Regions from separate parts of the Streptomyces sp. NPDC045431 genome, predicted to be linked through region 2. Evidence: riboswitches for the same ligand, from Rfam matches in the RefSeq annotation. Region 2 holds a riboswitch; each other region holds the start of a gene.

Region 1 (7,769 bases), on a different contig from region 2:
CGCCTTGCGCCGCGTGAACGCGTTGAAGAACAGGTTCAGCACGAGGGCGGTGAGACCACCCAGCGTAATGCCGCTGTCCAGCACCGCCCGTACGTCGTCCGGCATGCGCTCGAAGAACGGCTTGACCGTCGTGGGCAGCATCGCCGCGCCGAGGCTCACCGCCAGGATGATGGCGTTGCGCTCCTCGCGCAGGTCCACCTTGGCGAGGATCTGGATGCCGACCGCCGCGACCATGCCGAACATCGAGATCGCCGCGCCGCCGAGCACGGGGTGCGGGATCGCGGCGACCAGGCTGCCGGCCTTCGGCAGGAGCCCCAGCAGGATCATGAAGACACCGGCGGCCACCACCACGAAGCGGCTCACCACCTTGGACATGCGGACGAGTCCGATGTTCTCCGCGAATGCCACATAAGGGAAAGAGTTGAATATTCCGCCCAGCATCGTGGAGACGCCGTCGGCCCGCAGCGCGCGCGTGACGGTGTCGCTGTCGACCTTCTTCCGGGAGATCTCGCCGATGGCGTACACGTCGCCGGTCGTCTCCACCATCGTGATCAGCATGACGACGACCATGGCGATGATGGGCAGCAGCTCGAACTGCGGCATGCCGTAGTGGAAGGGCGTGGTGACGCCGAACCAGTCGGCGTCCGCCACCGCGTCGAAGTGTGCGTCCCCCAGGAGCCAGGCGACGGCCGTCCCCACGACGAGCCCGATGAGCACGGCGAGGCTGCCGAGGAACGGCTTGCCGAGCCGGACCACGACCAGGATCAGGAGCAGGGTGCCGAGCGCGTAGGCGAGGTTCTTCCCGGAGCCGTACGCGGGGTCGCCGATGAGGTGGGAGCCGCCGGCGGCGTTCTGGAGGCCCACCGGGATCAGCGTGATGCCGATGATGGTGAGGATCGTGCCGATGACGACGGGCGGGAAGTACTTCACCAGCCGGCCGACGAACGGCGCGAAGAGGAACGTGGCGATGCCGGCCGTGATGACCGCGCCGTAGACGACCAGCAGACCGGCGGTACCACCGCCCGCGCCTATGCCGATCGCGACCATGGGGGAGACGGCGGTGAAGGTCACGCCCTGCACCAGGGGCAGGCGCGCACCGATCCGCCAGACCCCGAGCGCCTGGATGATCGTGGCGATGCCACAGGTGAGCAGGTCCGCGTTGACCAGGTGGACCAGCTGCTCGTCGGAGAGCCCGAGGGCGTTGCCGAGGAGTACGGGGACGATGACGGCCGCCGCGTAGAACGCGAGGATGTGCTGGAAGCCGTAGAGCGTGAGCTGCGGGAGGGGGAGCAGTTCGTCGACGGGATGCGTCTGCGTCCCGGAGTGCCGTCGGGAGACTCGTGCCATCTCTGCCTTGCCTTACGAGAGGTAGGTGAATGAGAGAGGAGCCGACGCCTCGGAGCCCGGAATGTGTCAGGACGAGGCCTCGCCGGCCCGTACGGAGCCGACGTCTGGCGGAGTTGCCGACACCACGTCGCCCTGCACTGAGATGTGCGTCCTGGTTGGAGGACTTTCCTTCGATCGGCATGGCGAAGCCGCCTTGCGCATGAGATCCGCAGGTGGAGCCGATCGGGGCGCTCACCTTAGTTGACGTCGGACGTTCCTCGCGAGTAACCGGCACGACACTCACCGCTCCCCCGCCCCACAAGACGCACCTTTCGCCCGAACATCTCTGGTTTCACACATGTTCGTCCGACTCGCCTCGGTTCTCCGATAAGGCGACCCCGAGGGCGATTTGCTCGCGCCGTGACATGACTCACCTCCCGTTATTCGGGGTGCACGTCCTCCGCACCGCATTTCCCCTGCTGGGACAGGGAATTGACTTTCCGGCAGAACTCCCTTCATGGCATTTCCGTAATCGCGCGTGCGCTCTTCACGACTTGTTCCGGCCCGAGGCTCTCGCTTACCGTCACCGCAATCCGGTCGGACCGCCGAATCCTGCCGCCGTCCGGAAACCGCACCCACCCACCACCGACGTACGGCAGGAGCGGGGGAACCAGGTAAGCCGCCGGTCCGTGTATACGGAACGGCTTGGGGTGAAGTCATGTGCGCACGCGGTCGCGTGCGGATACGGCCGGGCATCTCCAGCCCGAACCCGACAGCTCACCTCGCAGGCGACGGAGAGGAATCCGCCATGCCCGCACAGGGTAAGCACCGCCGCCCCAAGAACAATCCGCTCGCCCGCCGTGTCGCCGCCGCGGGCACGGGCGGCGCCGCACTCGCCCTTCCCCTCTTCGGCGCGACCGCAGCCGAGGCGGCACCGAACGCGGTGCCGAACGCGGTGCCTTCCGCGGCCGTGGAAAAGGCCCCGGCGAAACCCGCCACCTATACCGTGGTCGCGGGTGACACCCTTTCCGAGATCGCGGCGGACCGTGGCGTCAGCGGCGGCTGGAAGAAGCTGTACGAGGACAACAAGTCGGTGGTCGGCGACAACCCGTCGCTCATTCGCCCCGGCATGAAGCTCACCATCGGCGCGAAGGCCAAGGCGAAGGCCGCGCCCGCCGCGCCCGCCGCCGCCGAGCGGGCCAGCCGCTCCACCGTGCGGCCGGCGCTCGCGAAGCCCGCGACGTACGCGAACAACCTCGACGGCTGGATCAAGGAAGCGCTCGCCATCATGGCCGAGCGCGGCATTCCCGGCTCGTACGACGGGATTCACCGCAACATCATGCGCGAGTCCTCGGGCAACCCGCTGGCCATCAACAACTGGGACTCCAACGCCGCCGCGGGCACCCCGTCCAAGGGCCTGCTCCAGGTCATCGACCCGACGTTCCGGGCGTACCACGTGCCCGGCACGTCGACCGACCCGTACGACCCGGTCGCCAACATCACCGCGGCCTGCAACTACGCGGCCGACCGGTACGGGTCGATCGACAACGTCTTCGGCGCCTACTGACGGGCGCCTACTGACGGGGGACGGTCGCCCCGCCGCCGGACCGTACGGCTTCCACGACGGCGTCGTGCAGCACGCGGCTGGCCTCCTCCGACGAGCACGGCACGGGGCTGCCGCTCATCGGGAACCAGTCGGAGGCCCCGCTGTGCTGCACGGCCACCCGCGCCTCGCCGTCGACCCAGGTCGTGTGCACGTCGAGTTCACCGGTGATGACACCGACCGTGTCGGTGCTCACGCCACCGCGTCCGGCGTAGACCCGGACCGTCGTCCACGATGCCCATGTCACGTTCCCATGCTGACCCCGCTCCGCCGGTCGCGCGACCGGCGGGGCGGGGCGGTTGCGTGAAGGAGCCGTGACGCTACGGCGCGTGGTCAGCGCACGGCCACGAGGACGTGGTTGTTGCCGAACTGCCAGACGGCTCCCGCCTCCTCGAAGCCCGCTTCGCGCAGCAGGGCGAGGTGCCCGGAGAGGGTCAGGTCGTTGCCCTCGCAGCGCGGGTGCCGGTGGTGGCGGTGGGCGGAGAACAGGGCGGCCAGCTCCGGGTCCGCGGCGACCCCGGACCACCAGGTCTCCCAGTCCTCGTCCGCGACGGCCGGTTCCCGCTCGGCCCGGCGCCGCCCGATGTGCAGGGCCAGCTCGCCGACCTTGGCGGAGTCGGGACAGATGTGGTCGCAGTTGACGAGGACCCCGCCGGGGCGCAGCCGCCCGGCGAGGTCGCGGTAGACCCGGCGCAGGGTCCGTTCGCTGAGGTAGTGCAGCGCCGTCGTGGAGACGGCCGCGTCCACCGGCCCGTCCGTCCCGGCGGCGTCGAGCCAGCCGGGCTCGCCGATGACGGCCTCCACGTACCGCACGGCCGGTCCGTAGTAGGCCCGGCCGAGCTCCAGCAGGCGCGGGTCGGCGTCGACCGCCACGACCCGGGCGCGGGGCATGCGGCGGGCCAGTCGCGCGGCCAGCGAGCCGGGCCCGCTGCCCAGGTCGAGGACGAAGGGCGCCCGCCGCTCCGCCGTCACGCCCTCGACGACGTCGGCGATGACGGTGAACGCCTCCTCGCGGTCGACCGCGTAGCGCTGCTGCTGCCTCTCCCAGCGGTCCACCCATCGCGCGGCCGCCACCGTACTGACACTCATGTCCTCTCGCGCCCCTGCCTTCTCACCACACCTCTAAACGGTCATGGAAATCATTGCAGACTGGCGAGCGTGGCGAGGAGCCCGTCGATCTCCTCGGGTGCGTTGTACACGTGCAGGCTGATCCGCACCGAGCCGTCCTCCGGGTCCGTCCCCGCCTGGCAGTGGCTGTCGGAGCGCACCATGAAGCCGTGGCTGTAGAGGATGAAGCCGAGGTCCTGCGAGCCGATCCCGCGGTGCCGGAAGGTGACGATGTGTCTGCGGCGCTGCACCGTGGAGGCGGCGTCCAGGCTGGAGCGGCAGCCGAGCACCTCGTAGGCGTCCATCCGGGCCAGTCCGTCGGTCAGCCGGGCCGCCAGGGCCACGGTCCACCGTTCGATGCGGTCCGTGCCCGCCTCCTCCAGCCAGTCGAGGGCCGCCGTGAGGCTGACGACACCGGCCGTGTTCGGGGTGCCCTCCCAGCCGCCCGGCCGGAACTCCGGACCGCGCCGGCCGCGCGTCCAGATCGCGCCCGTGCCGGGCAGGGCCAGCGCCTTGTGGCCGGAGAAGACGACGAAGTCCACGTCGAGCTCGGCGACCGAGACGGGCAGGTGGCCCACGCTCTGGGCGGCGTCCAGACAGATCGGCACGTCGGGGCCGACCACCGCGCGAACGCGGTGGACGTTCATGTCGGCGCCGTAGACGTGGTGCACGTGGGTGGCCGCGACGAAGCGGGTGCGCGGGCCCACCACGCGGGCGAGCGCCTCGGGGTCGTAGTCCCCCGAGCTCGCCTGGTACGGCAGCTCCCGCAGGTGTATCCGCACGCCCTGCCGGGCGAGCAGCCGCTCCGTCTCGCGCCACGGCGCGAGGTTGGCCTGGTGGTCGGCGAACGGCACCACGATCTCGTCACCGTCGCGGAGCAGCTCCGGCAGCCAGTCGCGGGCGACGGTGCGCAGCCCCTCCGAGGCCCCGCTGGTGAAGTGCACCGCCGAGCGCTCCGGCTCCGGGTCGCCCAGGAACCGCTTGACCCGGTCCCGGGCGCCCTCGACCAGCGCGGTGGTGTGGTTGGCCCACGGGTAGGAACCGCGGCCCGCGTTCGCGTTCGAGGTGGTCAGATAGGTGTGGGCGGCGTCGAGGACGGCCCGCGGCTTCTGGGCCGTGGCCGCGCTGTCCAGGTACGCCGACTCGGGATGGGCCGCGATCTGGGGGAACTGGGCGCGCAGCGGGCGCTGCCACTCCGCCAGCTCCTTCAGGTCGCCCTCGGTGTCGTGTCCCGTCTCGTGCGCCATGTCAGTCACGCACCAGGGGCGCGCCCGCGTCACGCCACGCGATGATGCCGCCCGCGAGGCTCCGGACGTCCGGATGCCCCATGCGCGTCAGCAGCGCCGCGTACCGGGCGGACTTCTCCCCGACGGGGCAGGCGAGCAGCACGGGCCGGCTCTTGCTGAACGGCAGGCCGCCGCGGACCAGTTCGTCGAAGAGCTCGTCGACGATGTTGACGGAGCCGTCGATGTGGAGGGCTCCGTACGCGAACGGGCCGCGCAGGTCGACCACGAGGGGGTTCTCCGCCGCGATCCACTTGCGGGCGTCGACGACGTCGATGACCGTGGCCGAGCGCACCTCGCCGTCCGAGAGCGTCGCCACGGAGTTCTTCGCCGGCGGCAGGCCGAACAGCTCGGGCCGGCGCTTGCGGACGTAGCCGAGGTAGCTCTCGACACGGTCGCAGACGATGAAGACGGCCGTGCGGCGGCCCCCGGCCCCCTCCGCGTCGAGCGCCCGCAGGTGGCGCACGGCGCCGTGGTAGGCGGCACCCCCGGTGGGCCCGGCGAGGATGCCGCAGCGGCGGACCAGCGTCAGCATGCCGTCGATGGCGTCGTCCGCGCCCACCGTGTCGAGGGTGTCGTACGTCGCCGGGTCGAACAGGCCGACCTCCTGGACCTCGTCGATGGTGCGGATGCCGGGGATGAAGTCGGACTTCTCGGCGACGAGCCCCACGATCCCGACGCCCGGGGCGTGTGCCCGCAGTGCCCGGGCCACGCCCGAGGAGGAGCCGGCGGTGCCCACGCAGGCGATGAACCAGTCGGGGGCGCGGCCGTCGAGGTCGGCCACGATCTCCGGGCCGGTGCCCTGGGCGTGCGCCTCGGTGTTGCGGGTGTTGAAGTACTGGTCGGTGTGGAGGTGGGCGCTGCCGGGTGCGCCGAGCCGCTGGTGGAAGAGGGTGAGCGGGTCGTCGGTGGCGGTCGGGTCGAGGCACTCGCTCTGCCCGGGCAACTCCTCGATCTCGGCGCCCAGCAGGAGGAGCAGGTCCTTGATCTCGGGTATGCGCATCCGGTTGGTGACGCTCTTGAACCCGAGGCCGTGCATGCCCGCGATGAGGGCGAGCGCCTTGGCGGTGTTGCCGCTGGAGAGTTCGACGATCGTCTCGCCGCGCTCCCGGGCCCCGGGGAGGCCGTCGCGGACCATGTTCCAGGCGGCCCGGTCCTTGACCGAACCGAAGGGGTTCATCATCTCCAGCTTCGCGTAGAGGTCGATGCTGCGCAGTCCGTGCACGGCCGGGTCGATGCGGACCAGCGGGGTGTCGCCGATGGCGTCGGTGATGCTCTCGTACCTCATGCCTGTGGTCCCCCAGGGGGTGTGTGCGGCCAGTACTGTTCGTCGAGGCACCAGTGCCAGGAGCCGTCGTCGGCGCGGTGGACGGCGACCTTGCGGGCCACGGGCTGCCGTTGCGCCCGGGTGGCGCCGAAGTCCATGCAGTAGCCGGCGGTGTTGGCGAAGGCGAGCAGGTCGCCGGGGCGCGGCAGCCGGGGCAGGAAAACGGTTCTTCGGGTGATCAGGTCCGCCTCCAGGCAGAGGTTGCCCATGAGGTGGACGCCCACGGGTTCCGGTGGACCGGCGGGCGCGGGGTCCCGGGGCACCAGGACGGGGTCCATCAGGACGCCGTGGTCCTCCAGGCTCACGTCGCCCGCGTTCATCGCGAGGCGTACGAGGGTCTCGCCCGCGTCCGTACGGCGCACCTCCAGCACCCGGGCGAGCGACAGCCCGCACTGGTCGGCCAGCGCCCTGCCGGGCTCGGTGTACAGGTCGTGGAGGCTCTCCAGGAGCAGCGTGCCGAGCGGGCGATCCAGGCCGGGGGCCGGGCGGGAGAGCAGTTCGTCGAGGTAGGCGGCGCCGGTGACCTCGCGGTGGGCCGGGTACAGGCCGAGCGAGCCGCGCAGGGTGCCGTTCTCTGCGTGGAGTCCGTAGCCGTGGCCGCCCCAGGTGAGCGGCGGCCGACGGCCCATGACGGCGTCGGTGAGCGCCGTGGTGTACCGCTCCCACTGGTCGGCGTGCGCGAGGTAGCCGACGCCGAAGCCGCCGCCGATGTCGATGGCGCGCGGGCCGAACCCCCGCTTGTGCAACTCCTCCATGGCGTGCAGGCAGCCGGCGAGCGCGGTGGCCTTCTCGTCGGGGCTGGTGGTGTCGAGGTGGTACGCGACGCCCACGGGCTCCAGTTGGTCGCGGTGACGCTCGGCCGTGTCCAGCAGCCGGTCCAGCGAGGCCGCGGGCGTACCGAAGCGGCTGCGGCGGGACAGACGTCTGACGCCGGTGCCGGTCGCGAAGTCCGACAGGCGCAGCAGCACGCGGACGCGGCGTAACCCGTGCGTACGGACCAGGGCGGCGGCCCGGTCGAGCTCCTCGGCTCCGTCGGCGTTGACGGTGACGCCCGTGAGGACGGCGAGCCAGAGGAAGTCCGGGTCCTTGGGCCCGGTCGCCACGATCCGGTCGGGCCCGAACC
Region 2 (7,769 bases):
CGAGGGCATCGGTTACGAGCTCCTCGCCCTCGCGGTCCGCGCCGAGGCCGAGGGCGTCGACCCGGAGGCGGCGCTGCGGGCGGCGGGGCGGGCGTACCGGGACGCGATCCGGGCGGCGGAGGGGCACGCGGCTCAGTAGCGTGTCCTTGAAGGACGAATGGGGCGGGGGCCATGGACGAGGAGACGCGGGCGGCCGAGGTCGCCGCCGTGCGTAATCAGGTGTCCGGCGGCGAGTTCTCGGCCGTCGTCCAGTCCGGCTCGATCGGCGCCGTCCACGTCGGCGCGGCCTCGCCGCCCGATCCTTTCCTCTGGCTGCCGGTCCGCGAGACGGACCCGGTGGCGCTGGGCGGCCGTCACTATGACGGCCCGTACGTCCTCCGGGACCGCGACGCCGAACTGGCGGAGCTGAGCGGCCTGGTCGTCGTCACCGGCGAGCCGCTGTCCGGCAAGACCACGACGGCCTGGGCGGCGATGGTCCGCGCGCTGCCGGACCACCAGGTGTGCGTCCCCCCGCCGGGCGCCGACCTGCGCCCCCTGGCCCGGCACGAGGGCGGCCCGTGGGTGCTGTGGCTCGACGACCTGGAGGGCCACCTCCACGAACGCGGCCTGGACGCGGGGCTGCTGGCCCGGCTCACGAGCCTCGGCGTGCCGGTGCTCGCGACGATGTCGGACACGGCGTACGACGAGCACCGCTTCGAGCCGTCGCCGCATGCGCGGGTGCTGAGCCGGGCCCGGACGGTGGAGCTGGGCCTGGAGTGGAGTCTGCCGGAGCTCATGCGGCTGACGGAGAGTGGCGACCCGGGCCACTGGTTCGTGCTCGAAGGGCAGCGGGGCCGGACCAACGTGACGCAGTACCGGGGCCTCGGCCCCGACCTGTGGGCCGAATGGCAGCGGGCCCGCCGCCCGGCCAACCACCCGCGCGGCCACCGGCTGGTCAGGGCGGCCATCGACCTGCACCGCTGCGGGAGCACGAAACCGCTACCGGTGGAGCTGCTGCGCCAGACGCATGAGCTGTACGACGTCGATGCCGGCTCCGGCGAATCCTTCGAGGACGCCCTCGCCTGGGCGGCCCGCCCCCGGCTCGGCATCACCGGCCTGCTCGTGGAGGAGCCGGGGGGTCGGTGGCGTGCGTACGGCTCGCTCATCGTGGACGCGATGAAAGCGGACGCCTTTCCGACGCTGGACGCGGTCTGGGAAGCCGCTCTCGCATACGACCCCATGGCGGTGAAACCGCACGCGGGCGTGCACTACCTGAAGAAGGCGAAGGCCGGTGACGCGGAGGCGATGTACCGCTTCGCGCGGCTGTGGGACGACGACGCGTGGCTCCGGAAGGCCGCCGACGCGGGCCATACCGGCGCCTGTCGCGAGCTGGGCCGGTCGCTCGCCGGGCGTGGCGAGACCCGCGAGGCGGAGCGGTACCTGGAGGCCGCCGCCGAGGCGGGGGACACGGAGGCGGCGTTGGAGTTGGGGGAGCTGCTTCTGAAGCGGGCGGTGGCCTGGCTGACCAAGGCCACGGACGGCGGAAGTCCGGAGGCGGCGCACCTACTGGGCGACCTGTATCTAGGAGCGGGGGAGGAAACGCGCGCCGCCAACCTGTACGAAGACGCGTTTGCTGCCGGGTATGACGGCGTCGCGCGGAGTTACGGCGCCTACTACCGCTACACAGGGGCTGAGGTGTACGCCAGGTTCTTCTTCCAGCGTGCCGCCGACGCGGGCGACGAGCTCGGAGCGGCGGCACTCGGCGCGAAGCCCTGGTCACCAGAGGACGTCGAAGACTACTTGCGCGAGTTCGCCGGCCAGGAGGAACCGATGGACACCACCCACCTCGGGATGCTTCTCGAAGAGAACGGCCGCGAGACGGAAGCCCGTGCCTGCTACGCCAAGGGCTTCGACCTCGGCGACCCCTACGGCGCCTTCCGCCTCGCCCGCCTCCTCGCCAAGGAGGGCAAGCCGGAAGCGGCACGCGCCTGGATGCGCAAAGCCGCCGACGCCGGTCACCCCGGTGCCGTGAAGGCCCTCGCCGCCGAGGCGGGCGGGGCGGATACCGTCGAGGGGTGAACGCCCCGAACCACCCGAACACGCCACCCGAGCTCTTCACCTGGGAGTTCGCCACCGACCCCTACCCCGCCTACGCCTGGCTCCGCGAGCACGCCCCCGTGCACCGCACCAAGCTGCCCAGTGGGGTCGAGGCGTGGCTGGTCACCCGGTACGCGGACGCGCGGCAGGCGCTCGCCGACCAGCGGCTCAGCAAGAATCCGGCGCATCACGACGAGCCCGCGCACGCCAAGGGCAAGACCGGCATTCCGGGGGAGCGCAAGGCGGAACTGATGACGCACCTGCTGAACATCGACCCGCCGGACCACACCCGGCTCCGGCGCCTGGTGTCGAAGGCGTTCACGCCGCGGCGGGTGGCGGAGTTCGCGCCGCGGGTGCAGGAGCTGACGGACCGGTTGATCGACAACTTCGCTACAAAAGGGAGCGCGGACCTCATCCACGAGTTCGCGTTCCCGCTCCCCATTTACGCGATTTGCGACATGCTCGGCGTCCCGCCCGAGGACCAGGACGACTTCCGGGACTGGGCCGGGATGATGATCCGGCACGGCGGCGGGCCGCGCGGCGGAGTCGCGCGGTCGGTGAAGAAGATGCGGGGCTACCTCGCCGAGCTGATCCACCGCAAGCGCGAGGACCTCGGGGAGGACCTGATCTCGGGGCTCATCCGGGCGAGCGACCACGGCGAGCACCTCACCGAGAACGAGGCCGCGGCGATGGCGTTCATCCTCCTCTTCGCCGGGTTCGAGACCACGGTCAACCTCATCGGCAACGGCGTGTACGCCCTGCTGCGCAACCCCGGCCAGCGCGCCCGGCTGCAGGAGTCCCTCGCCGCGGGCGAGCACGGGCTGCTGGAGACCGGGGTCGAGGAGCTGCTGCGGTACGACGGGCCCGTGGAGCTCGCCACGTGGCGGTTCGCGACCGAGCCGCTGACCATCGGCGGGGAGCGCATCGCGGCGGGGGACCCGGTGCTGGTGGTGCTCGCGGCCGCAGACCGGGACCCGGAGCGGTTCGCGGAGCCCGACACCCTGGACCTGGCGCGGCGCGACAACCAGCACCTCGGGTACGGGCACGGCATCCACTACTGCCTCGGCGCGCCGCTCGCCCGCCTCGAAGGGCAGACCGCGCTGGCGACACTGCTGACCCGGCTGCCGGACCTCCGGCTCGCGGTGGATCCTGCCGATTTGCGGTGGCGTGGGGGGCTCATTATGCGGGGACTGCGCACGCTCCCGGTCGAGTTCACCCCCTTTGCGGAGCCCTCGGATGTGACGATCCGTCAGTAATGTGATCTTCGCGTAATCTCCGCTGCATCGACTTGTGACTAGCGTTCGAATGCCGCTACGTTCACCGTCACCTCAGCAGTCACGCGAAAGGCACACCGCATGCGCTCCGGGAACGGCAGGCACCGTCGACCCCGTCAGGCCCCCGCCATCGTTGTCGCGGCAGGGGTGACCGGATCCGCCATCGCCCTTCCGCTGCTCGGCGCCGGCTCCGCGTCGGCCGTCGACGCCCACACGTGGGACCGGGTCGCCGAGTGCGAGTCCGGCGGCGCGTGGAGCGCCGACATGGGCAACGGCTTCTATGGCGGACTCCAGCTGTCGCAGGAGACGTGGGACGCGTACGGCGGCAAGCAGTACGCCCTGCGCCCCGACCTCGCCAGCCGCGCCCAGCAGATAGCCGTGGCGGAGCAGGTCTACGCCGCGACGGGCGTGAAGACCTGGGAGACCTGCGCCCCCATCGTCGGCCTGGGTGGCACCGCCGCCACGCCGGCGAAGGGCGCCAAGCCCGACGTGTCCACCGACGCCGCGACGCCCGAGGCCACGCCGGACGCCGCTCCCGAGACGCCCGCCCCGGCCGGGGCCGACGCCACGCAGCCGGTGGAGCCCACGGAGCCCGTGGCTCCGGCCGACCCGGTCGAGAGCCTCCTGCCGACGGAGCCCGCCGAGCCCGCCAGGCCCGCCGAGCAGGCCACGCCGGACGCCGCACCGGAGGCGACCGCCCCGGCCGGCCCCGGCACCGGAAAGCACCGCGGCGCGCCCGACCCCGCGGAGCCCCCCGCGGCGACGGACCCGGCGGCCACGGACCCGGCCGCACCGGAAGGTGACACCACCACCGGCGCCGACAATTCGGTCAACGGGCGCGAAACGGACGGCCACACGTCGCGGGGTGACGGCGCGGCACGCGACCTGGCGGACGCCCAGCCGGGCGCGTACACCGTCCGCCCCGGCGACAGCCTCTCCGCCATCGCCGCGGAGCAGGATCTCGAAGGCGGCTGGACCGCCCTCTACGACGCCAACCGCCAGACCGTGGGCGAGGATCCGGACCTCATCCTCCCCGGCCAGAGCCTCGATCTGGCGCCCGAGAAGCCCTAGTTGACCGGGGCTATTGGTGCCCCTATGTCCGGTTCTGCGCCAGTGAGACATGAGTCTCTTTGCGCCAACTGGTGCCTCACGAACGCACGATGTGTCCGTTCCGCCCCTCACCTGCGCAAACGTCCGTCAAGCGCAAGGCAGTAGGGGCGGATTGACCCGGATGTCCGTCTTTGAACTTCGCCGGGCTCTGTGTTTACGGTCTTTATCGCTCGCCACCGCGGGCCCCTCCGACCGGTACGCCGAATCCTGCCGCCGGACGCGAGGGAACAGTCGTCGCGTCATGCGCCGAAGGCAGGAGCGGGGGACCCAAGGTAGGTGCCGGCCCCCGGCCGTCGAATGACGGTCCGTGAGCCGGCTTGGGGTGAGGCCGCGCGAGTCGCGCGGCGGGGCAGCTCATCAGCCCTAACCCGACAGCTCACCTCGTAGGCGTCGGTGAGGAGATGCTCCATGCTGTTTTCCAGCAAGGTTTCCGGCAAGGCCAAGCACCGTCGCCCGTCCAAGGCGGTCCGTTTCGCCGCGTTCGCCGGCATCACCGGCGTCGCCGTGGCCGCCCCGCTGATGGGCGCCACCTCCGCCTCGGCCGCCACCTCCGCCGAGTGGGACAAGGTCGCCCAGTGCGAGTCCGGCGGCAACTGGTCCATCAACACCGGCAACGGCTACTACGGCGGCCTGCAGTTCTCGGCCTCCACCTGGGCCGCGTACGGCGGCACCGCGTACGCCTCCACCGCCGACCAGGCCAGCAAGGCCCAGCAGATCGAGATCGCCGAGAAGGTCCTGGCCGGCCAGGGCAAGGGCGCGTGGCCGGTGTGCGGCGTGGGCCTGTCCAACGCCGCGTACAACGGCGGCGCCGCCGAGCGCACGGCCGAGCAGCCCACCACCCGCAGCGAGCAGCGCACCGCGCCCAAGGCCGCCCCCAAGGCGCCGAAGGCCGCCGAGTCCGCGCCGAAGGCCGCGTCGAAGACCGTCACCACCCCGACCGGCAAGAAGGTCGAGAAGGGCGACGGCGAGTACAAGGTCCAGGCCGGTGACACGCTCAGCACCATCGCCGCCGAGAAGAAGGTCGCGGGCGGCTGGGAGAAGCTGTTCGAGCTGAACAAGGACATCGTCGACGACGCCGACCTCATCTACCCGGGCCAGCAGCTCCACCTGAGCTGACCCCGGAAGGCCCCGGCCCGCCGCTCACGCGGCGGGCCGGGGCCTTTGCGGTTACCCGCAGGTAAACCTTGCGGGGTTTTGCCCCGGAATCGGGGCCCTCGGGTCGTTTTTCGTCCCACGAGGCGGGCGTCGGCTGGCCCCGGCCCCCCGGCCGGTTAGGCTCTTGTCGCACGGCGCAAGGCCAAAGAGACCCTGCACCCTGCACCGCTCGCGTCACAATTCGCGTCACATCCCAGAAGGAGATGCTCGTGCCGTCCATCGACGTCGTCGTAGCCCGGGAAATCCTGGACTCCCGAGGCAACCCCACGGTCGAGGTCGAGGTCGGCCTCGACGACGGCAGCACCGGCCGTGCTGCCGTTCCGTCCGGTGCCTCCACCGGTGCGTTCGAGGCCCTCGAGCTCCGCGACGGGGACAAGGACCGCTACCTCGGCAAGGGTGTCGAGAAGGCCGTCCTCGCCGTCATCGAGCAGATCGGCCCGGAGCTCGTCGGCTACGACGCCACGGAGCAGCGGCTGATCGACCAGGCGATGTTCGACCTGGACGCCACGCCGGACAAGTCCTCGCTCGGCGCCAACGCCATCCTCGGCGTCTCCCTCGCCGTCGCGCACGCCGCCTCCGAGGCGTCCGACCTGCCGCTCTTCCGCTACCTCGGCGGCCCGAACGCGCACCTGCTGCCCGTTCCGATGATGAACATCCTGAACGGCGGCTCGCACGCCGACTCCAACGTGGACATCCAGGAGTTCATGATCGCGCCCATCGGCGCGGAGTCCTTCTCCGAGGCCCTGCGCTGGGGTGCCGAGGTCTACCACACCCTGAAGAAGGTCCTGAAGGACAAGGGCCTCTCCACGGGCCTGGGCGACGAGGGCGGCTTCGCCCCGAACCTCGACTCCAACCGCGCCGCCCTCGACCTCATCCTCGAGGCCATCAAGCAGGCCGGCTACACCCCGGGCAAGGACATCGCGCTGGCGCTCGACGTCGCCGCGTCCGAGTTCTACAAGGACGGCGCGTACGCGTTCGAGGGCAAGTCCCGCTCGGCCGCCGAGATGACCGACTACTACGCCGAGCTCGTCGAGGCGTACCCGCTGGTCTCCATCGAGGACCCGCTGTTCGAGGACGACTGGGACGGCTGGAAGACCATCACCGAGAAGCTGGGCGCCAAGGTGCAGCTGGTCGGCGACGACCTGTTCGTCACCAACCCCGAGCGCCTGGCCCGCGGCATCGAGGAGGGCGCGGCCAACGCGCTGCTCGTCAAGGTCAACCAGATCGGCTCGCTGACCGAGACCCTCGACGCCGTCGAGCTGGCCCAGCGCAACGGCTTCAAGTGCATGATGTCCCACCGCTCCGGCGAGACCGAGGACGTCACCATCGCCGACCTGGCCGTCGCCACCAACTGCGGCCAGATCAAGACCGGCGCCCCGGCCCGCTCCGAGCGCGTCGCCAAGTACAACCAGCTGCTGCGCATCGAGGAGATCCTCGACGACGCGGCGGTGTACGCCGGCCGCAGCGCCTTCCCGCGCTTCCGCTTCTCGGGCGAGTAAGGCCGATAGGCCCTCAGTAGCCCGGTTACGTACGTCCCCGGCCACGGTCCCGTACCGTGTCCGGGGACGTACGTACGTAACGGGGTGCAGGGGAGGAGCGAGGATGGCCCGGGACCGGTTCTCCACCGCGACCAGGCTGCGGCTGCTCACGGAGCAGACCGCCGCCCGCGTGTACCGCTCCCAGACGCGCCGTCAGGACCGCCGCTCCCGGCTCACCGGCCGCGCGGCCTTCCTCGCGCTCGTGGTCTGCTCGATGGTGGTGGCCCTGGCGTACCCGATGCGCCAGTGGGTCTCCCAGCAGAGCGAGATCGCCGAGCAGGAGCGGCTGGCGGACGAGGCGGCCGAGCGCGTCGAGCGGCTGCGCGACGAGAAGGCGCGGCTCCAGGACGACGCCTACATCAGGCGCCTCGCCCGCGCACACCTGCACTACGTACGCCCCGGGGAGACCGGTTACACGGTCATCGACCCCGACGCGGTGCGCCAGCGCCGCACCGACCAGGGCGCGGCCGACCGCGCCTGGTACTCCAACCTCTGGGACGGCGTGGACTCCGCCGACCGCACCGACGGCACGGACCGCGCCGCTCGCACCGACCGCAAGTAGAACCCAAGGCAGGCATGGAAACGCCCCCTCCGCAGACCGAACGCACCGAGCCCA
Region 3 (7,769 bases), on a different contig from region 2:
TCCTCGTCCTCGTCCGGGATCTGGTCGGAGTCGGCGACGAGCGCCACCTGCTCCAGGAACTCGGCGAGCGTGCCGGGGTTCTCGCCGCGCTCCTGCTCGAACTCCAGGGCCACGGCGGCGAGCTCCTGGAGGTTCTCGATGCGGGTCTCGTCCTGCGGGTCGGTGGAGGCCTGCAGTTCGGCGAGGTACCCGGTGCGCTCCAGGACCGCCTCCAGGACCACGGCCGGACCGGCGCCGGATTCGGCGATGGTGCGCAGCTCGTCGAGGAGCGTGTTGAAGCGCTTCACGGCGTTCGCGGAGCGCGCCGCCATGCCGTACGCCTCGTCGACGCGGCGCAGCGCCTGCGGGAAGGTGATCTTCTCGCGGAGGGCCAGCGCCTCGATCATCGCCTCGGCGCGGTCGCCGATGCCCCGCTTGGGCACGTTGAGGATGCGGCGCAGCGGGACGCTGTCCTCCGGGTTCGCCAGCACGCGCAGATACGCCAGGACGTCCCGGACCTCCTTGCGCTCGTAGAAGCGGACGCCGCCGACGACCTTGTACGGCAGGCCGACGCGGATGAAGATCTCCTCGAAGACGCGGGACTGGGCGTTCGTCCGGTAGAAGATCGCGACGTCGCCGGCCTTCGCCTCGCCCGCGTCCGTCAGCCGGTCGATCTCGTCGGCGACGAACTGCGCCTCGTCGTGCTCGGTGTCCGCGACGTACCCGGTGATGCGCGAGCCGGGGCCGGCGTTCGTCCACAGGTTCTTGGGGCGGCGGCTCTCATTGCGCTCGATCACGGCGTTGGCCGCGGAGAGGATGGTCTGGGTGGAGCGGTAGTTCTGCTCCAGCAGGATCGTCGTCGCGTCCGGGTAGTCCTCCTCGAACTGGAGGATGTTGCGGATGGTGGCGCCGCGGAAGGCGTAGATCGACTGGTCGGCGTCACCGACGACGCACAACTCGGCCGGGGCGAGGTCGTCGTAACCCGTCCCCACCAGTTCGCGTACGAGCGTGTACTGGGCGTGGTTGGTGTCCTGGTACTCGTCGACGAGGACGTGGCGGAAGCGGCGGCGGTAGTGCTCGGCGACGTCCGGGAACGCCTGGAGCAGGTGGACCGTCGTCATGATGATGTCGTCGAAGTCCAGGGCGTTGGCCTCGCGCAGCCGCGCCTGGTACATCCGGTACGCCTCGGCGAGCGTCTTCTCGAAACCGTCGGCGGCCTGGTCGGCGAAGGTCTCCTCGTCGATCAGCTCGTTCTTGAGGTTGGAGATCTTGGCGCTGAAGGACTTCGGCGGGAACTTCTTCGGGTCGAGGTCCAGGTCGCGGCAGACCAGCGCCATGAGCCGCTTGGAGTCGGCGGCGTCGTAGATCGAGAAGGACGACGTGAAGCCGAGCCTCTTCGACTCTCGGCGCAGGATGCGGACGCACGCACTGTGGAAGGTCATCACCCACATGGCGTTGGCGCGCGGGCCGACGAGCTGCTCGACGCGCTCCTTCATCTCGCCGGCGGCCTTGTTGGTGAAGGTGATCGCCAGTATCTGGCCCGGGTGGACGTGCCGGGTGGCCAGCAGGTGGGCGATGCGGTGGGTGAGCACCCGGGTCTTGCCGGAGCCCGCACCGGCCACGATGAGCAGCGGCGAGCCGGTGTGGACGACGGCGGCGCGCTGCTGGTCGTTCAGCCCCTCCAGCAGCGCGGCGGGGTCCACGACGGTGCGCGGCGCACCGTCGCGGTGGTACGCGTCCCGGGCCGGGGGCACGTCGAAGCGGTCCCCGAAGAGGTCGTGCGGGACCTCCTCCGGGGCCGGGGCGTGGCCCTCGGCGTCCTCGGGGGGCGGCGGCGGTTCCTCGGAGGTGTGGTTCCGCAGGTCCGCCAGGAAGCTGTCGTCAAAGAGGCTGCTCATCGCCTATCGAGTCTAGGCCGCCCCACTGACAGTCGGGGCCGAACAGACTTCGTCGCAGAGCGCGATGACACATAAGCACCGCGTAAAGGTCACGAAAATGTATCCGGCATATCGAACATCATCCTTCACAGCACCACCACACGTTGGCTAGCGTGCCGCACAAGCGGACCGTTCCCTCATCGGCGAACCACGCCGATCGGACCGCCCACGCCGAATCCACTCTCCCCGCACGGGAGTTGGAACCGGGGACCCACCATGCACCATGGGGTGAATCGGCCGCTTCCGCAGGCCGTAGGGCACCTTCCGTTCGCCCGAACCCGCCGGTTGACCCGGTAGGCGGTCTACGGAAGGAGATGCCGGCCTTGGCGTCGCATCGCAAGCCGCGCAGCAGCACCACCCGCACGTTCGGTTCGTTTGGCACGTTCGGTACGAATTCCCCCGCCGTCGGGGTCACGACGGCCGCCATCGCCTCGGTCACGACCCTGCTGTCCGCCCAGTCGGCCGAGGCCGCGCCGGGCCGGCCGACGGTGGAGGAGGTGCAGAGGAAGATCGACGACCTCTACCGGCAGGCCGGAGGCACGGGTACGCAGGCGCAGCGGTACGCCCAGCCCGTGCGGCCCGCCCCGCCGGCCCAGCCCGTGCGGCCGGCCCAGCCCGTCGAGCCCGCCCCGCCCAGCCCGTACGTCCCGCACATCGAGGCGGAGCCGACCGCGAGGCCCGACAACGATGCCGTCGAGGCCGCCGAGGCGTGGAAGGCGGAGATCCCGGCCCCGCGGGCCGAGCCCGCGAAGACCCCCGAGGCGCTGCGCGCCGGCAAGCGGACGGTGCAGCGCAAGCTCGCGGAGGCGCACGCCCTGCTGGCGCGGGAGGAGACGCGGACGGAGACGCTGAGCGAGACGCCGACCGGGACGCCGACCGGGACGCGGGCGGAGGCCCCGGCGTACGGGCCGGAAGCCCGCGGGACCGAGAACGGAACCGGTCACGGGCCCGACCGCACCGCGGCCGAAGCGGACAAGGTGCTGGCCTTCGCCCGCGCCCAGCTCGGCAAGCCGTACGTCTGGGGCGCGGCCGGCCCGAGCTCGTACGACTGCTCCGGCCTGACCCAGGCGGCCTGGAAGGCGGCGGGCGTCGACCTGCCGCGGACCACCTGGGAGCAGGCCCGCGTCGGCACGCGCGTCTCCATGGACGAGCTGCGCCCCGGCGACCTGGTGTTCTTCTACGACGACATCAGCCACGTCGGCGTCTACCAGGGCGACGGCGTGATGATCCACGCCCCGCGCCCCGGGATGAACGTCCGCGAGGACGCGGTCCACTCCATGCCGCTGTACGGCTGCGTGCGCCCCGCCTGAGGGGCCCGCCTGAGGGGGGCGGCCCGCCCGTGGGAAGCGGGCCGCTCAGGTCACATCAGGTCCAGAGCGTCGCGATGAAGATGTTGGCGACGGTGAGGCCGCCCACGGCGCCGAACAGCGCCTTGTCGACCGTCTCCTCGTCCCGCTTGACGTAGACCAGACCGAGAATGACGACCAGGATCGCCAGCTTCACGCCGATCTTGATGTTGTTCACGGTCTGGTCGTCGGCCTGGTTGAGCCCGACCAGGGCCACACCCGTCACCAGCATGGTCAGCGCGCCGTGCAGCATGCCGGGGCTGAAGCGCGCCGTACCCGCGCCCATCGCCTTCATCTGGGACAGGAAGCCGCCCAGCAGGGCGCCGATACCGATGATGTGCAGCGCGACGAAGACATTGATGAGTACGTCCATGGGCCGGAGCCTAACCGGGGCCATAGCACCGGTCGCCGGTCAGGGTTGCCTCATTCGTCGCCTCGGTCACAGCTGATACGGAATGAGAGATTCCAGGCGCGTCGCCGCCAACGGAAGCCGTTCCCGAACTCTCACCTGCGGGCAATTGCGGTCACTCCCCCTCACCACCGTGACCGGCGGGTTTAGCGTCCTCCCCCAGGTGGCCGGTTCTCCCACCGCCGTCTTCCGACTCCCGGGCGGCGGCCGGCCACCCCACCCACACGCGACAGGGAAGGGAAGTGACCCGCCCTCGTGGCAGCTCACCCAGAACCTTCGAAGCACGGCGATGACGGCGGTCACGGCAAGCACCGCAAGCCCCGGCAGCGCTCCCTGAACGGATCTGCGGCCGGGCGGGTGGCCGGGCGCACCGCCGTCGGCTTCGTCCTCGCCGGGGCGGCGACCGCCACCGCCCTCAGCGGCGCCGGGCACGCGGAGCCCCGCCTGTCCCCCGCCCAGGTCAGGAGCGAGGTGGACCGGCTGCACCGGGAGGCCGAGGAGGCCACCGAGCGGTACAACGGCGCGAAAGAGCAGGCGGACAAGGCCCGCTCCTCCCTGGACGCCCTGCGGGACGAGGCCGCCCGCCGGACGGAGCGGCTCGCCGCCACCCGCCACGCGCTCGGTTCCGTGGCCACCGCCCAGTACCGGCACAGAGGCCTCGACCCCGCCCTCCAGCTCGCCCTCTCCAGTGACCCCGACGCGTACCTGGAGGGCGCCGCCCTCGCCGAGCGCGCCGGGACCCGCCAGGCCGACGCCATCGCCGCCCTGCGCCGCGAACTCGCCGGGCTCGCGCAGCTGCGCGCCGAATCCGGCGGCCACCTGCGGGAGCTGGAGGCCCGCCAGGACGAGCTGCGCCGCCACAAGACCACCATCCGGCAGAAGCTCGCCGCCGCCGAGCGCCTCCTGGGCCGGCTGTCCGCCCCCGAACGCGCCCGGTACGAGAACCCCGGCCCGTCGGCCGGAAGCCTCCCGCCGGCGCGAGCGCCGCAGGCGCCCAACCCGCGCGCCGCGCAGGCCGTCGCGTACGCGTACGGGGCCCTCGGCAAGCCGTACGTATGGGGCGCGACCGGGCCGTCGGCCTTCGACTGCTCGGGCCTCACCCAGGCCGCGTGGCGCTCCGCGGGGGTGTCCCTGCCGCGCACCACGTACACCCAGATCAACGCCGGACAGCGCGTACCGCGCTCCGCGCTCGCCCCCGGTGACCTGGTGTTCTTCTACTCCGGTGTCAGCCACGTCGGGCTCTACGTCGGCGACGGCAAGATGATCCACGCGCCGCGCCCCGGCGCGCCCGTACGGATCGCGCCGATCGACGAAATGCCGTGGGCGGGAGCGACCCGGGTCGCATAGGGTCCGGGATCCATGACCATGGATCGCGACACCCGTGAAGCCGTTCCCGACGGCATCGCCGCCGACCTCCAGGACTGCGTCCGCACCCTGGCGCAGCGGTCCCCCGACCACCGCCGCGTGGGCCCCTTCACCCTGCGCTACAACCCCGCATGGGACATCCCGCCCGCCAACTACGCCGTCCCCGACGCGGGCGCCGCGCCCACGAAGGCGGAGATCGACCAACTGGTGGCGGCCTTCCGCGCGCTGCAACGGTTGCCGCGCCTGGAGTTCCAGCCCGCCTGCGCGCCGGAGCTGGAACCTGCGCTGCTCGCCGCCGGGTTCACCGTCGAGCGGCGGGCGCCGCTGATGGCGTGCGCGCCGGGCGGGCTGCGGGAACCGGGACCCGTCGACGGCATCGCGTTCGGCGAACCGGCGGACGACGCCGCGTACGCGGCCGCCGCCGCGGTGCAGAACCTCGCGTACGGCGGGACCGGCGAGGCGGACGAGGGCGCGATCCGCTGGCTGCGCACGGCGGCGGCCGGCGGCGGCGTCGCCGGCGTCGCCACGGACACCTCCGACGGTACGACGGTGGGGGCGGGCGGCTGCTCGGTACCGGTGGACGGGCTGAGCGAGCTCGCCGGGCTGGCGGTCGCGGCGAGCCACCGGCGGCGTGGCATCGGCGCGGGCCTCTCGGCGTACCTGACGGCGACGGCGTTCGCGCGCGGTTGCCGGCTGGTGTGGCTGGAGCCGGCCGACGCGGCGATCGAGCGGATCTACGCGGGGATCGGTTACCGGCGGGTGGCGGAGAAGGTGGACGTCTCACTGGCTCCGTGACCCCCGGCGGCCCCCGCCCCGGGTCCCGTCCCCATGCGCGCCGTCAGCCACTCGAAGACCGCCGGCACCTCCCGCATCCAGGAGGCCGTGCGGTGGCCGCCCGTGACCTGGCGCACGTCGATCCGGGTCGGCGGCCGGGAGACGGCGCGCAGGTCCAGGCCCTGCTGGAAGCCGTCCTGCCCGTTCCCGGTGAACAGCATCGTGACCCTGGGCGGGGTCGCGGCCGCCTTCAGGAGGGTGAGCGGGTTGTGCCGGTGCCGCAGCTCCGGGTCCCGGCCGGTGAGCGAGGACGGCTCCGCGGCCGGGTCGTTGTAGCCGGACATGCTGATCGCGTACCCGTACCGGTCGGGGTGCGCGACGGTCAGCTTCGCGGCGCAGTGGGCGCCCGCCGAGTACCCGGCGACGGCCCAGCCGTCGGGTGTGTCGAGGGCGCGGAAGTTGTCGGTGACCATCCGGCGTACGTCGATGCTGAGCCACGAGTCGGCGTTCACCTTGCCGGGGATGTTCGCGCAGCCGGTGTCGGTGTCGCCGAGCAGGGTGGTCCGCGGCGACACCAGGATGAACGGCGCGACCTTGCCCTGCCGCATCAGCGGCTCCAGCTGCCTGCTCGCGTACAGGCTGCCGAACCAGGACTTCGGGGAGCCGGGGAAGCCGGAGAGCAGCTCGACCACCGGGAACCTGCGGTCCTTGTACGCCGGGTCGTCGTACTGCGGCGGCAGCCATACGTACACCTCTGCCTTCACCCCGGAGATCCGGCCCTTGAGGGTGGTGCGCCGGATGCCCTCGCCCATGCCCGGGTCGTCGACCGGCTCGAACGTCTGCCGCACCTTCGGCAGGTCGGTGACGCGCTTGCCGCCCGTGCCGTCGGGGCCGAGGTCGATCGCCGCGTCGACGTGGTCGCTGGTGCCGAGGAGGTCGCCCCAGCTGTCGTACAGGCGGTTGGCGTTGTTGACCGCGACGAAGACCACCACGATCGCGGTGAGCTGGGCGAAGGCGACCATGCCGAGCCGGAGTGCGCCCCGCACGACCGCCGGTCCGCGCAGTCGGGTCCACAGCACCAGCGGCAGCAGGACCGCGATCACGGCCAGCACGATCGCGGTCACGAGGAAGGGCGTACCCGTCAGGCTCATCACGGTCTGTAGGAGGGGCCCGGAACCGTGCGGGTTGCCCCGGTTATGTCCCGGTTACGTCCTGAGCGGCCGGGGACGGGTGGCCCTCAGACGAGGCGGCGGGCCGTCGCCCAGCGGGTCAGCTCGTGCCGGTTGGACAGCTGGAGCTTCCGGAGCACCGCCGAGACGTGCGACTCGACCGTCTTGACGGAGATGAACAGCTGCTTGGCGATCTCCTTGTACGCGTATCCGCGGGCGATCAGCCGCAGCACCTCGCGCTCCCGCTGCGTGAGCCGGTCGAGGTCCTCGTCGACGGGCGGGGCGTCGGTCGAGGCGAAGGCGTCCAGCACGAACCCGGCCAGCCGGGGCGAGAACACGGCGTCGCCGTCCTGCACCCGGAAGATCGAGTCGACCAGGTCGCTGCCGGTGATGGTCTTGGTGACGTACCCGCGGGCCCCGCCGCGGATGACGCCGATGACGTCCTCGGCGGCGTCCGAGACCGACAGCGCGAGGAAGCGGACCGGGTTCCGGGCGTCGGCCATCAGCGGCGCGCAGCGGCGCAGCACCTCGACGCCGCCGCCGCCCGGCAGGTGGACGTCGAGGAGGACGACCTCGGGGCGGGTCTCGGTGATCACGGAGACGGCCTCGTCGACGTCGGCGGCCTCGCCGACCACCTCGACGCCGGTCGTCTCGGTCCGGCCGATCTCGGCCCGGACGCCGGTGCGGAACATCCGGTGGTCGTCGACGAGCACCACCCGTACGCGCCGCCCCACGGGCTGCCCGGACTGCTCGGACTGCCCGGACTCCACGGGCCCCACGGACTGCCGCG
Region 4 (7,769 bases), on a different contig from region 2:
CGATGATCTCGGTCTCGGGGCCGATGACGAGGTCCGGGTGGACGCCGTCCATGGTGTCGGGGTTGCCGGCCTTGCCGATGCCGGTGATGCGGCCGTCGCGGATGCCGATGTCCGCCTTGACGACGCCCCAGTGGTCGAGGACGACGGCGCCGGTGATGACGGTGTCCGGGGCGCCCTCGGCGCGGGTGGTGCGGGCCTGGCCCATGGATTCGCGGATGACCTTGCCGCCGCCGAAGACCGCCTCGTCGCCGGAGCGACCGGGGCCGCCGGAGCGGTCCTCCTCGATCTCGACGAGCAGGTCGGTGTCGGCGAGGCGGATCCGGTCGCCGGTGGTGGGGCCGAAGAGGTCGGCGTACTGGGGGCGGGCGAGCTCAGCCATCGAGGGCACCTCCGGTCTGTCCGCGCAGGCCGGGGACGACACGCAGGCCGGCGAGCGGGACGAGTTCCACGTCGACGGGGATGCCGGGCTCGAAGCGCACGGCGGTGCCGGCGGCGATGTTGAGCCGCAGGCCGCGGGCGGCGGGGCGGTCGAACGCGAGGCCCGGGTTGACCTCGGCGAAGTGGTAGTGGGAGCCGACCTGCACGGGGCGGTCGGCGGCGTTGAGCACGGTGAGGCGGGTGACGGGGCGGCCTTCGTTGAGGGGCACGGGCTCGTCGGCGTAGAGGATCTCTCCGGGGATCATCGGTGGCGGGCCCCGTCAGACGATCGGCTCGTGGACGGTGACGAGCTTGGTGCCGTCCGGGAAGGTCGCCTCGACCTGGACGTCGTGGATCATCTCGGGGATGCCCTCCATGACGTCGTCCCGGCTGAGCACCTTGCGCCCGGACGCCATGAGCTCGGCGACGGTCCGGCCGTCCCTGGCCCCCTCCAGGATGTGCGCGGTGATGAGGGCGACGGCCTCGGGGTGGTTGAGCCTCACCCCGCGTGCCCTGCGCTTCTCCGCCACGTCGGCAGCGACATGGATGAGCAGGCGCTCCTGCTCGTGCGGGCTCAGTTGCACGTTTCACCTCACATGTTCCCGCCCGGCACGACCCCGGGCGGCAGCGGGACCCTATCCGGCTTCAACACTCTGTTGACCTGCGGAAACGATTGTGAGGGAGAGATATTTCAATCTCGGGCAGAAGTTTTTCCAGCAGGTTAACTACCGCTTTGCCTGGCCATGGGACACGAGCGGCCACCCGCCGGGCCCGCAGCGCGGGTCGTATACGAGGCGCGGCCGCTCGCCGGGCGGTACGGGTGCGCCCGTGCCGCCCGGCGAGCCGCGGTGCCCGCCTCAGACGGCCAGGCAGCTCGCGCCCGGGACCTCCGAGGGGAGGGCGGGCGCGGCGGGGTCGACGATGGTGGTCAGGTCGGTCGCGCTGGTGGTGACGCAGTCGAGGACGGCGGTGGGGTCCGGCACCGCCACCGCCGAGGCGGTGGTGACGGTGGATCCGAGGAGTGCGATGGTTCCGAGGACGACGGCCGCGATGCGACGCATACGGGTTCCCTCCCTGTGGCGGGGTGACGGGTTCTGACTCGCCGGTTGGCTCGAGTCGGCCCCTGGCTACCCACCCCCACACCCCGGATACGCGCCCGGTCACCCGCACGAGGACGATGAAACGATCCCGCACGCTTCCGACCCCCGGAGTGGGGTCAACCGGGCGCTCGGCGGGCGCACGGCCGCACCGCGGGAGCACTGCGCTCGACGCATGACCACGGGAGGGCGAGGCGCACACCCGGACGCTGGCGCGTGCGCCGTGCGTTCTCGATGGCGAATGTCGGGCTGCGCGGATGACGCCCCCTCAGGAGCCCGCCTGATGAGGGATTTCGGCGTAGCACGGATGGGCGCAGAAGGGCCGATGAGCCACCCTCGTTCGGCGTACGCAAACGAGGGAATTACGCACTGTACGAGTTGCGCCCATGGTGTACGCATCTGGCGGAACATCACCTTCCGCCGCTGGTCCACGGATCATCAATCGGCCGTCGCGTCGCGCCAAAACGCCTCTGTCCACTCGAATGGATCAGTCGTGAGGAGCCTCACAAACTTCCGTTTCGACTCGGAATTTCGCCCTGTCATGGGTCAAGATCCCTTCGACGACAAGCCCCCGCCACCGCGGCGGGGCGGCCCGGGCGGACGCCGAGTCCTGCCGCCGTCCGGACGACTGGTCGACAGGAGTGGATCGGCAGGAGTGGAGGACCCAAGCAGTCCGGGGCGAGCGCACCATGGCCGCCCCTTGGGGTGAAGCCGCGTCAGCGGCCGGGCAACTTCGCCAGCCCGAACCCGACAGGTCATCCTTCACAGGCGGCTGACGAAGGGTTGCGCTATGACCGCGCAGATTCATGTCCCGTCTCTGCTGTCCCGAGCCGGTGCCGTCTCGGCACTGACGCTCGCCGCCGTCGGCGGCACCATGCTGGCGCCGGGCGCCGTCCCCCAGGCCGAGGCCGCCGCCGCGACGCACGCCACGAAGGCGCTGAACGTCGCCGCGTCGAAGAAGGGCTCCCCGTACGCGTACGGGGCAGCGGGCCCGTCCCGGTTCGACTGCTCCGGCCTCACGCTCTACTCGTACAAGAAGGCCGGCAAGACGCTGCCGCGCACCGCGCAGCAGCAGTACAACAAGACCCGCCACATCTCCACGTCGCAGCGGCAGAAGGGTGACCTGGTCTTCTTCCACTCCGGTGGACGCGTCTACCACGTGGGCCTGTACGCCGGGGACAACAAGATCTGGCACTCACCGAAGTCGGGTTCGGTGGTCAAGCTCGACCGCATCTGGTCGAAGTCGGTCTACTACGGGCGCGTGCGCTGACGCGACGGCTCGTACGCCCCGTACCGCACGCCCAGGCGGTACGGGGCCGCCGCCGTACCGGGCGGGCGCTCAGCCCCGGACGGGGACGGACCAGGGCAGGGCGATCCACACCGTCTTGCCGCCCTCACCGGTCGGAGTGACCGTCAGGCGGCCACCGCGTTCGGCGGTGAGCCAGCGGATGATGACCATGCCGCGGCCGTTGTCCTGCTGCACGGCCGCGGGCAGGCGCTGCGGCCAGCGCGGGTGGCTGTCGGTGACACCGATGCGCAGCTGCTCGTCCCGTTCCAGCCGGATGTCCACCGTGAAGGTCGGTGACTGCCCGAAGGTGTGCTGGACGGCGTTGGTGGTGAGCTCGGAGACGATCAGCCGTACCGCGTCCGCCGTGTCGGACTCGGCCGGCAGGCCCCATTCGGTAAGAACGTCCGCCACGTATCTGCGGGCTGCGGAGACCGAGGCTGGATCGCTCGGCAGAGTGACGGATGCTTCCTGGTGGTCTGCCATGGCGACGCTGTCCCTTTCCCACCGGGGCCGGACTCCGACAGGGAGCGGATGTTGTGCGAGGACGGCCTCGGATTGCGCTTCGCGCCAGAGTGCCACTTATGTCGCCCCAGGTGGGGCCGATCCCCCAAGATATGCATATATCTGTCGCTCGAAGCGGTGAACCCTGCTACGCGAGAGCGGTTCCGGCGGGCAGACTGGCGGGTTGGTCCAGCGTTCCGGAGGGCGGGAGGTGGGGCTGTCGTGCGGGGCACGCGGCACGGTCCGGCGGTGCGGCGCCGCAAGCTCGGCGAGGAGTTGCGGCGGCTGCGCCTGAGAGCCGGGCTCACCAGCCGGGACGCGGCCCGGCTCGTCGGCTGGCACCAGTCGAAGGTCAGCCGGATCGAGACGGGTGCCAGCGGGGTGACGGGCGAGGACGTGTCACGGCTGCTCGACGCCTACGGCGTACGTGAACCGCGCCAGCGCGCGCTGGTGGAGGCCCTCTCCGGCGCGGCCGCGGACGGCGGCGGCACGGGGTGGTGGCACGCGTACCGGGGCGTGCTGCCGCCGCAGTACCAGGACTTCATCAGCCTGGAGTCGCAGGCGTGCGCGGCGCGCACACTCGAGACCTCGGTGGTGCCGGGCCTGCTGCAGACGGCCGACTACGCGCGGGCGGTGACACGCGCGGCGCTGGACGGGCTGCCGGTGACGGCGGTCGACTCGCTGGTGGAGGTGCGGCTCGCCCGCCAGGAGGTGCTGTTCGGCGATCCGCCGCTACGCCTGGAGGCGGTACTGGACGAGGCGGTGCTGCGGCGGCAGGTGGGCGGCCCGGGGGTGATGCGGGCGCAGCTGCGGCGGCTGCGGGAGCTGGCGGACCTGCCCCATGTGCGGCTCCAGGTGCTGCCGTTCGCGGTGGGCGGGTACGTCGGCCTCTCCGGGCCTTTCGTTATTTTCTCCTTCGCGAACATGTCTGATCTGGATGTGGTGGTTCTCGACCACTTGACGAGTAGCCTCTATCTCGAACGCACGGAAGACCTCGAGGCGTACAGCGCCGCGTTCCGCACCATGCAGGCGCACGCCCTGACGCCCGAGGAGTCGTCGGAACTCATCGCCGGGATCGGTGACGGCGCGTAGGGGTTCTCGCGCTGATCCCGCCTGATCGGCGAGAGACCCCCCAGGGAGAGGCACCCCACATGTCTGCTTACCTCGCACACCACGATGGCCCGCAGTGGCGGCGCAGCAGCCGCAGCGTGGGCATGAACAACTGCGTCGAGGCGGCCCGTCTCGACGCCGCGCGGCTGGCCGTGCGCGACTCGAAGGACACCGCCAGGCCGCCGCTGCGGTTCTCCCCGGCGGCCTGGACGTCCTTCGTCAGCTCCCTGAAGCAGGCGGGCTGACCGGCGCCGGGTCCGGCGCCGTTCGGAGGATCGTGGCCACGGCCGTCTCGATCTGAACCTCTGTCAGATCGGCGCGGGCGGTGAGCCGCAGGCGCGAGATCCCGTCGGGCACCGACGGCGGCCGGAAGCAGCCCACCGCCAGCCCCTCGGCGCGGCAGTCCGCGGCCCACCGCACGGCCTGCTCCGGCGACGGGGCGCGTACGGAGACGACGGCGGCGTCCGGCCGCACGGCGGTCAGGCCCGCCGCCGTCAGCCGCCCGTGCAAGGTGGCCGCGACCGTACGCGCCCGGCCGGCCAGGCCCGGCTCGGCGCGCAGCAGACGCAGGCTCGCGAGCGCGGCGCCCGCCGCGGCCGGGGCCAGGCCCGTGTCGAAGATGAAGGTCCGCGCGGCGTTGACCAGGTGGTCGATCACGCGCGCCGGGCCGAGGACCGCTCCACCCTGGCTGCCCAGGGACTTGGACAGCGTGAGCGTGGCGACGACGTCCGCGTCGCCCGCGAGCCCCGCCGCGTGCAGCGCCCCGCGCCCGCCGTCGCCCAGCACGCCGAGGCCGTGCGCGTCGTCGACGACCAGCGCGGCGCCGTGCGCGCGGCAGGCGGCTGCGAGTTCCGCCAGCGGCGCCGCGTCGCCGTCGACCGAGAAGACCGAGTCGGTCACGGCGAGGGCGCGGCGGCCGGGGTGGGTGCCGAGGGTCTTGTTCACGGCGTCGGGGTCGGCGTGCGGAACGACGGCGGTCTCGGCGCGCGAGAGGCGGCAGCCGTCGACGATCGAGGCGTGGTTGCCCGCGTCCGAGACGATGAGGGAACCGCGGGCGCTGAGCGCGGTGAGGGCGGCCAGGTTGGCCGCGTACCCGGAGGAGAAGACCAGGGCGGCCTCGAAGCCGCAGAAGTCCGCCAGTTCGCGCTCCAGCTCGGTGTGGAGCTCGGTGGTGCCGGTGACCAGGCGCGAACCGGTGGCGCCGGCGCCCCAGCGGCGGGCGGCCTCGGCGGCCGCCTCCGTGATGGCGGGGTGGCGGGTGAGGCCGAGGTAGTCGTTGCTCGCCAGGTCGAGCAGCTCCGGCTCGGCGGGCCGGGGGCGGAGCACGCGTACCAGACCGGCGTCCGTGCGGCGGCGCGCCTCGGCGTCGGTCCAGTCGAAGGGGTCTTCCTGCGGCATGGGTCGGGTCCCTTTTGTAGGCAGCGCACAGACCCTAGCCCGGGACAGCGGGGGGCACAGTGTGGTCATACACACACCGCTCAGCCGCTCTCTTGTCCGGTTCCTCCTTGGCCAGGGGGTGTGCCGTAGGACAGGATCGGCGCCATGGACCTGTTGAACACGCTGGTGGACAAGGGGCTTCGGCGCGAGCTGCCGACCCGCGAAGAAGCGCTCGCCGTGCTGGCGACCTCCGACGACGAGCTGCTCGATGTGGTGGCCGCGGCCGGCAAGGTGCGGCGCAAGTGGTTCGGGCGCCGGGTGAAGCTCAACTACCTGGTCAATCTGAAGTCGGGCCTGTGCCCGGAGGACTGCTCGTACTGTTCCCAGCGGCTCGGGTCCAAGGCCGAGATCCTCAAGTACACCTGGCTGAAGCCGGAGGAGGCCTCGAAGGCGGCCGCCGCGGGCGTCGCGGGCGGTGCCAAGCGGGTGTGCCTGGTCGCCAGTGGCCGCGGGCCGACGGACCGGGACGTGGACCGCGTCTCGCAGACCATCGCGGCGATCAAGGAAGAGAACGAGGGCGTCGAGGTCTGCGCCTGCCTGGGCCTGCTCTCCGACGGCCAGGCGGAGCGGCTGCGCTCGGCGGGCGCCGACGCGTACAACCACAACCTGAACACGTCCGAGGGGACGTACGGGGACATCACGACCACCCACACCTACGCGGACCGCGTCGATACGGTGCAAAAGGCGCACGCCGCGGGCCTGTCCGCCTGCTCCGGGCTCATCGCGGGCATGGGCGAGAGCGACGAGGACCTGGTGGACGTGGTCTTCGCGCTGCGCGAACTGGACCCGGACTCGGTGCCGGTGAACTTCCTCATCCCCTTCGAGGGCACGCCGCTCGCCAAGGAGTGGAACCTCACCCCGCAGCGGGCGCTGCGCATCCTGGCGATGGTCCGGTTCGTCTGCCCGGACGTCGAGGTCCGGCTCGCGGGCGGGCGCGAGGTGCACCTGCGCACGCTCCAGCCGCTGGCGCTGCACCTCGCGAACTCGATCTTCCTGGGCGACTACCTCACCAGCGAGGGCCAGGCCGGCAAGGCGGACCTGGAGATGATCGCGGACGCCGGTTTCGAGGTGGAGGGCACGGACACGACGACGCTGCCGGAGCACCGCTCGGACGCCGCGTCCTGTGGCTCCTCGGGCGGCGGCTGCGGCTCCGGCTCGGTGTGCGGGTCGGACGCGGAGGCTCCGGCGGAGGTTCCGGCGGTGGCACCGGCGGTGGCCGAGCCGCAGACGGCCCGCCCCGACCTCGTCGCGGTGCGCCGTCGTGGCGCCGGTACGGACCTGGCGCCCAATGCCTGAGCCGCTCCCCCACCGCGAACTGGTCGCGTTGGACCGGGCCCACGTGTGGCACCCGTACAGCCCGATGCCGGGCCGTACCGACCCGCTGGTCGTCGAGTCCGCCTCCGGCGTACGGCTGCGGCTCACGGAACCGGCGTACGGGCGGCACGAGTTGGTCGACGGCATGTCGTCCTGGTGGTCCGCGATCCACGGCTACAACCACCCGGTGCTCAACGAGGCCGCGAGCGGGCAGCTCGGCCGGATGAGCCACGTCATGTTCGGCGGACTCACCCATGAGCCCGCCGTGCGGCTGGCCACCCGGCTGGTCGAGATCACGCCGGAGCCGCTGCGCCACGTGTTCCTGTGCGACTCGGGCTCGGTGGCGGTCGAGGTCGCCGTCAAGATGTGCCTGCAGTACTGGCGCTCGATCGGCCGCCCGCCCAAGCAGCGGCTGCTGACCTGGCGCGGTGGCTACCACGGCGACACCTGGCAGCCGATGTCGGTCTGCGACCCCGAGGGCGGCATGCACGGGCTGTGGTCCGGGGTGCTCCCCCGGCAGCTCTTCGCGGGGCCGCCGCCGGCCGCGTACGACGAGACGTACGCGGACGAGCTCAGGGAGCTGATCGCGCGCCACGCGGACGAGC

The links. A riboswitch is a leader RNA that binds a small molecule or an ion and turns the genes downstream of it on or off. The one in region 2 is predicted to bind cyclic di-AMP.
Region 1: another riboswitch for cyclic di-AMP. It lies ahead of AB0A69_RS19995 (LysM peptidoglycan-binding domain-containing protein); the one in region 2 lies ahead of AB0A69_RS11000 (transglycosylase family protein).
Region 3: another riboswitch for cyclic di-AMP. It lies ahead of AB0A69_RS16065 (NlpC/P60 family protein); the one in region 2 lies ahead of AB0A69_RS11000 (transglycosylase family protein).
Region 4: another riboswitch for cyclic di-AMP. It lies ahead of AB0A69_RS14770 (C40 family peptidase); the one in region 2 lies ahead of AB0A69_RS11000 (transglycosylase family protein).

What each region holds. Positions count from the first base shown of each region.
Region 1 covers NZ_JBEZAQ010000009.1:37,069-44,837, reverse strand. Annotated here, with positions in the region: gene AB0A69_RS20000 (nucleobase:cation symporter-2 family protein) at 1-1,347, opposite strand, end outside; cyclic di-AMP (ydaO/yuaA leader) riboswitch at 1,960-2,130, shown strand; gene AB0A69_RS19995 (LysM peptidoglycan-binding domain-containing protein) at 2,135-2,893, shown strand; gene AB0A69_RS19990 (hypothetical protein) at 2,901-3,176, opposite strand; gene AB0A69_RS19985 (class I SAM-dependent methyltransferase) at 3,263-4,018, opposite strand; gene AB0A69_RS19980 (aminotransferase class V-fold PLP-dependent enzyme) at 4,069-5,283, opposite strand; gene AB0A69_RS19975 (pyridoxal-phosphate dependent enzyme) at 5,285-6,607, opposite strand; gene AB0A69_RS19970 (Y4yA family PLP-dependent enzyme) at 6,604-7,769, opposite strand, start outside.
Region 2 covers NZ_JBEZAQ010000003.1:531,175-538,943, forward strand. Annotated here, with positions in the region: gene AB0A69_RS10980 (nucleoside triphosphate pyrophosphohydrolase) at 1-139, shown strand, start outside; gene AB0A69_RS10985 (hypothetical protein) at 172-2,058, shown strand; gene AB0A69_RS10990 (cytochrome P450) at 2,055-3,332, shown strand; gene AB0A69_RS10995 (transglycosylase family protein) at 3,498-4,421, shown strand; cyclic di-AMP (ydaO/yuaA leader) riboswitch at 4,695-4,865, shown strand; gene AB0A69_RS11000 (transglycosylase family protein) at 4,869-5,576, shown strand; gene eno (phosphopyruvate hydratase) at 5,819-7,114, shown strand; gene AB0A69_RS11010 (septum formation initiator family protein) at 7,218-7,715, shown strand; gene AB0A69_RS11015 (DUF501 domain-containing protein) at 7,730-7,769, shown strand, end outside.
Region 3 covers NZ_JBEZAQ010000006.1:135,601-143,369, forward strand. Annotated here, with positions in the region: gene pcrA (DNA helicase PcrA) at 1-1,877, opposite strand, end outside; cyclic di-AMP (ydaO/yuaA leader) riboswitch at 2,076-2,232, shown strand; gene AB0A69_RS16065 (NlpC/P60 family protein) at 2,231-3,226, shown strand; gene AB0A69_RS16070 (hypothetical protein) at 3,282-3,635, opposite strand; gene AB0A69_RS16075 (NlpC/P60 family protein) at 3,927-5,018, shown strand; gene AB0A69_RS16080 (GNAT family N-acetyltransferase) at 5,031-5,831, shown strand; gene AB0A69_RS16085 (alpha/beta hydrolase-fold protein) at 5,786-6,961, opposite strand; gene AB0A69_RS16090 (response regulator transcription factor) at 7,048-7,769, opposite strand, start outside.
Region 4 covers NZ_JBEZAQ010000005.1:244,936-252,704, forward strand. Annotated here, with positions in the region: gene AB0A69_RS14750 (urease subunit alpha) at 1-379, opposite strand, end outside; gene AB0A69_RS14755 (urease subunit beta) at 372-683, opposite strand; gene AB0A69_RS14760 (urease subunit gamma) at 699-1,001, opposite strand; gene AB0A69_RS14765 (hypothetical protein) at 1,275-1,478, opposite strand; cyclic di-AMP (ydaO/yuaA leader) riboswitch at 2,119-2,300, shown strand; gene AB0A69_RS14770 (C40 family peptidase) at 2,305-2,784, shown strand; gene AB0A69_RS14775 (ATP-binding protein) at 2,854-3,285, opposite strand; gene AB0A69_RS14780 (helix-turn-helix transcriptional regulator) at 3,526-4,395, shown strand; gene AB0A69_RS14785 (DUF397 domain-containing protein) at 4,455-4,658, shown strand; gene AB0A69_RS14790 (8-amino-7-oxononanoate synthase) at 4,633-5,811, opposite strand; gene bioB (biotin synthase BioB) at 5,956-7,146, shown strand; gene AB0A69_RS14800 (adenosylmethionine--8-amino-7-oxononanoate transaminase) at 7,139-7,769, shown strand, end outside.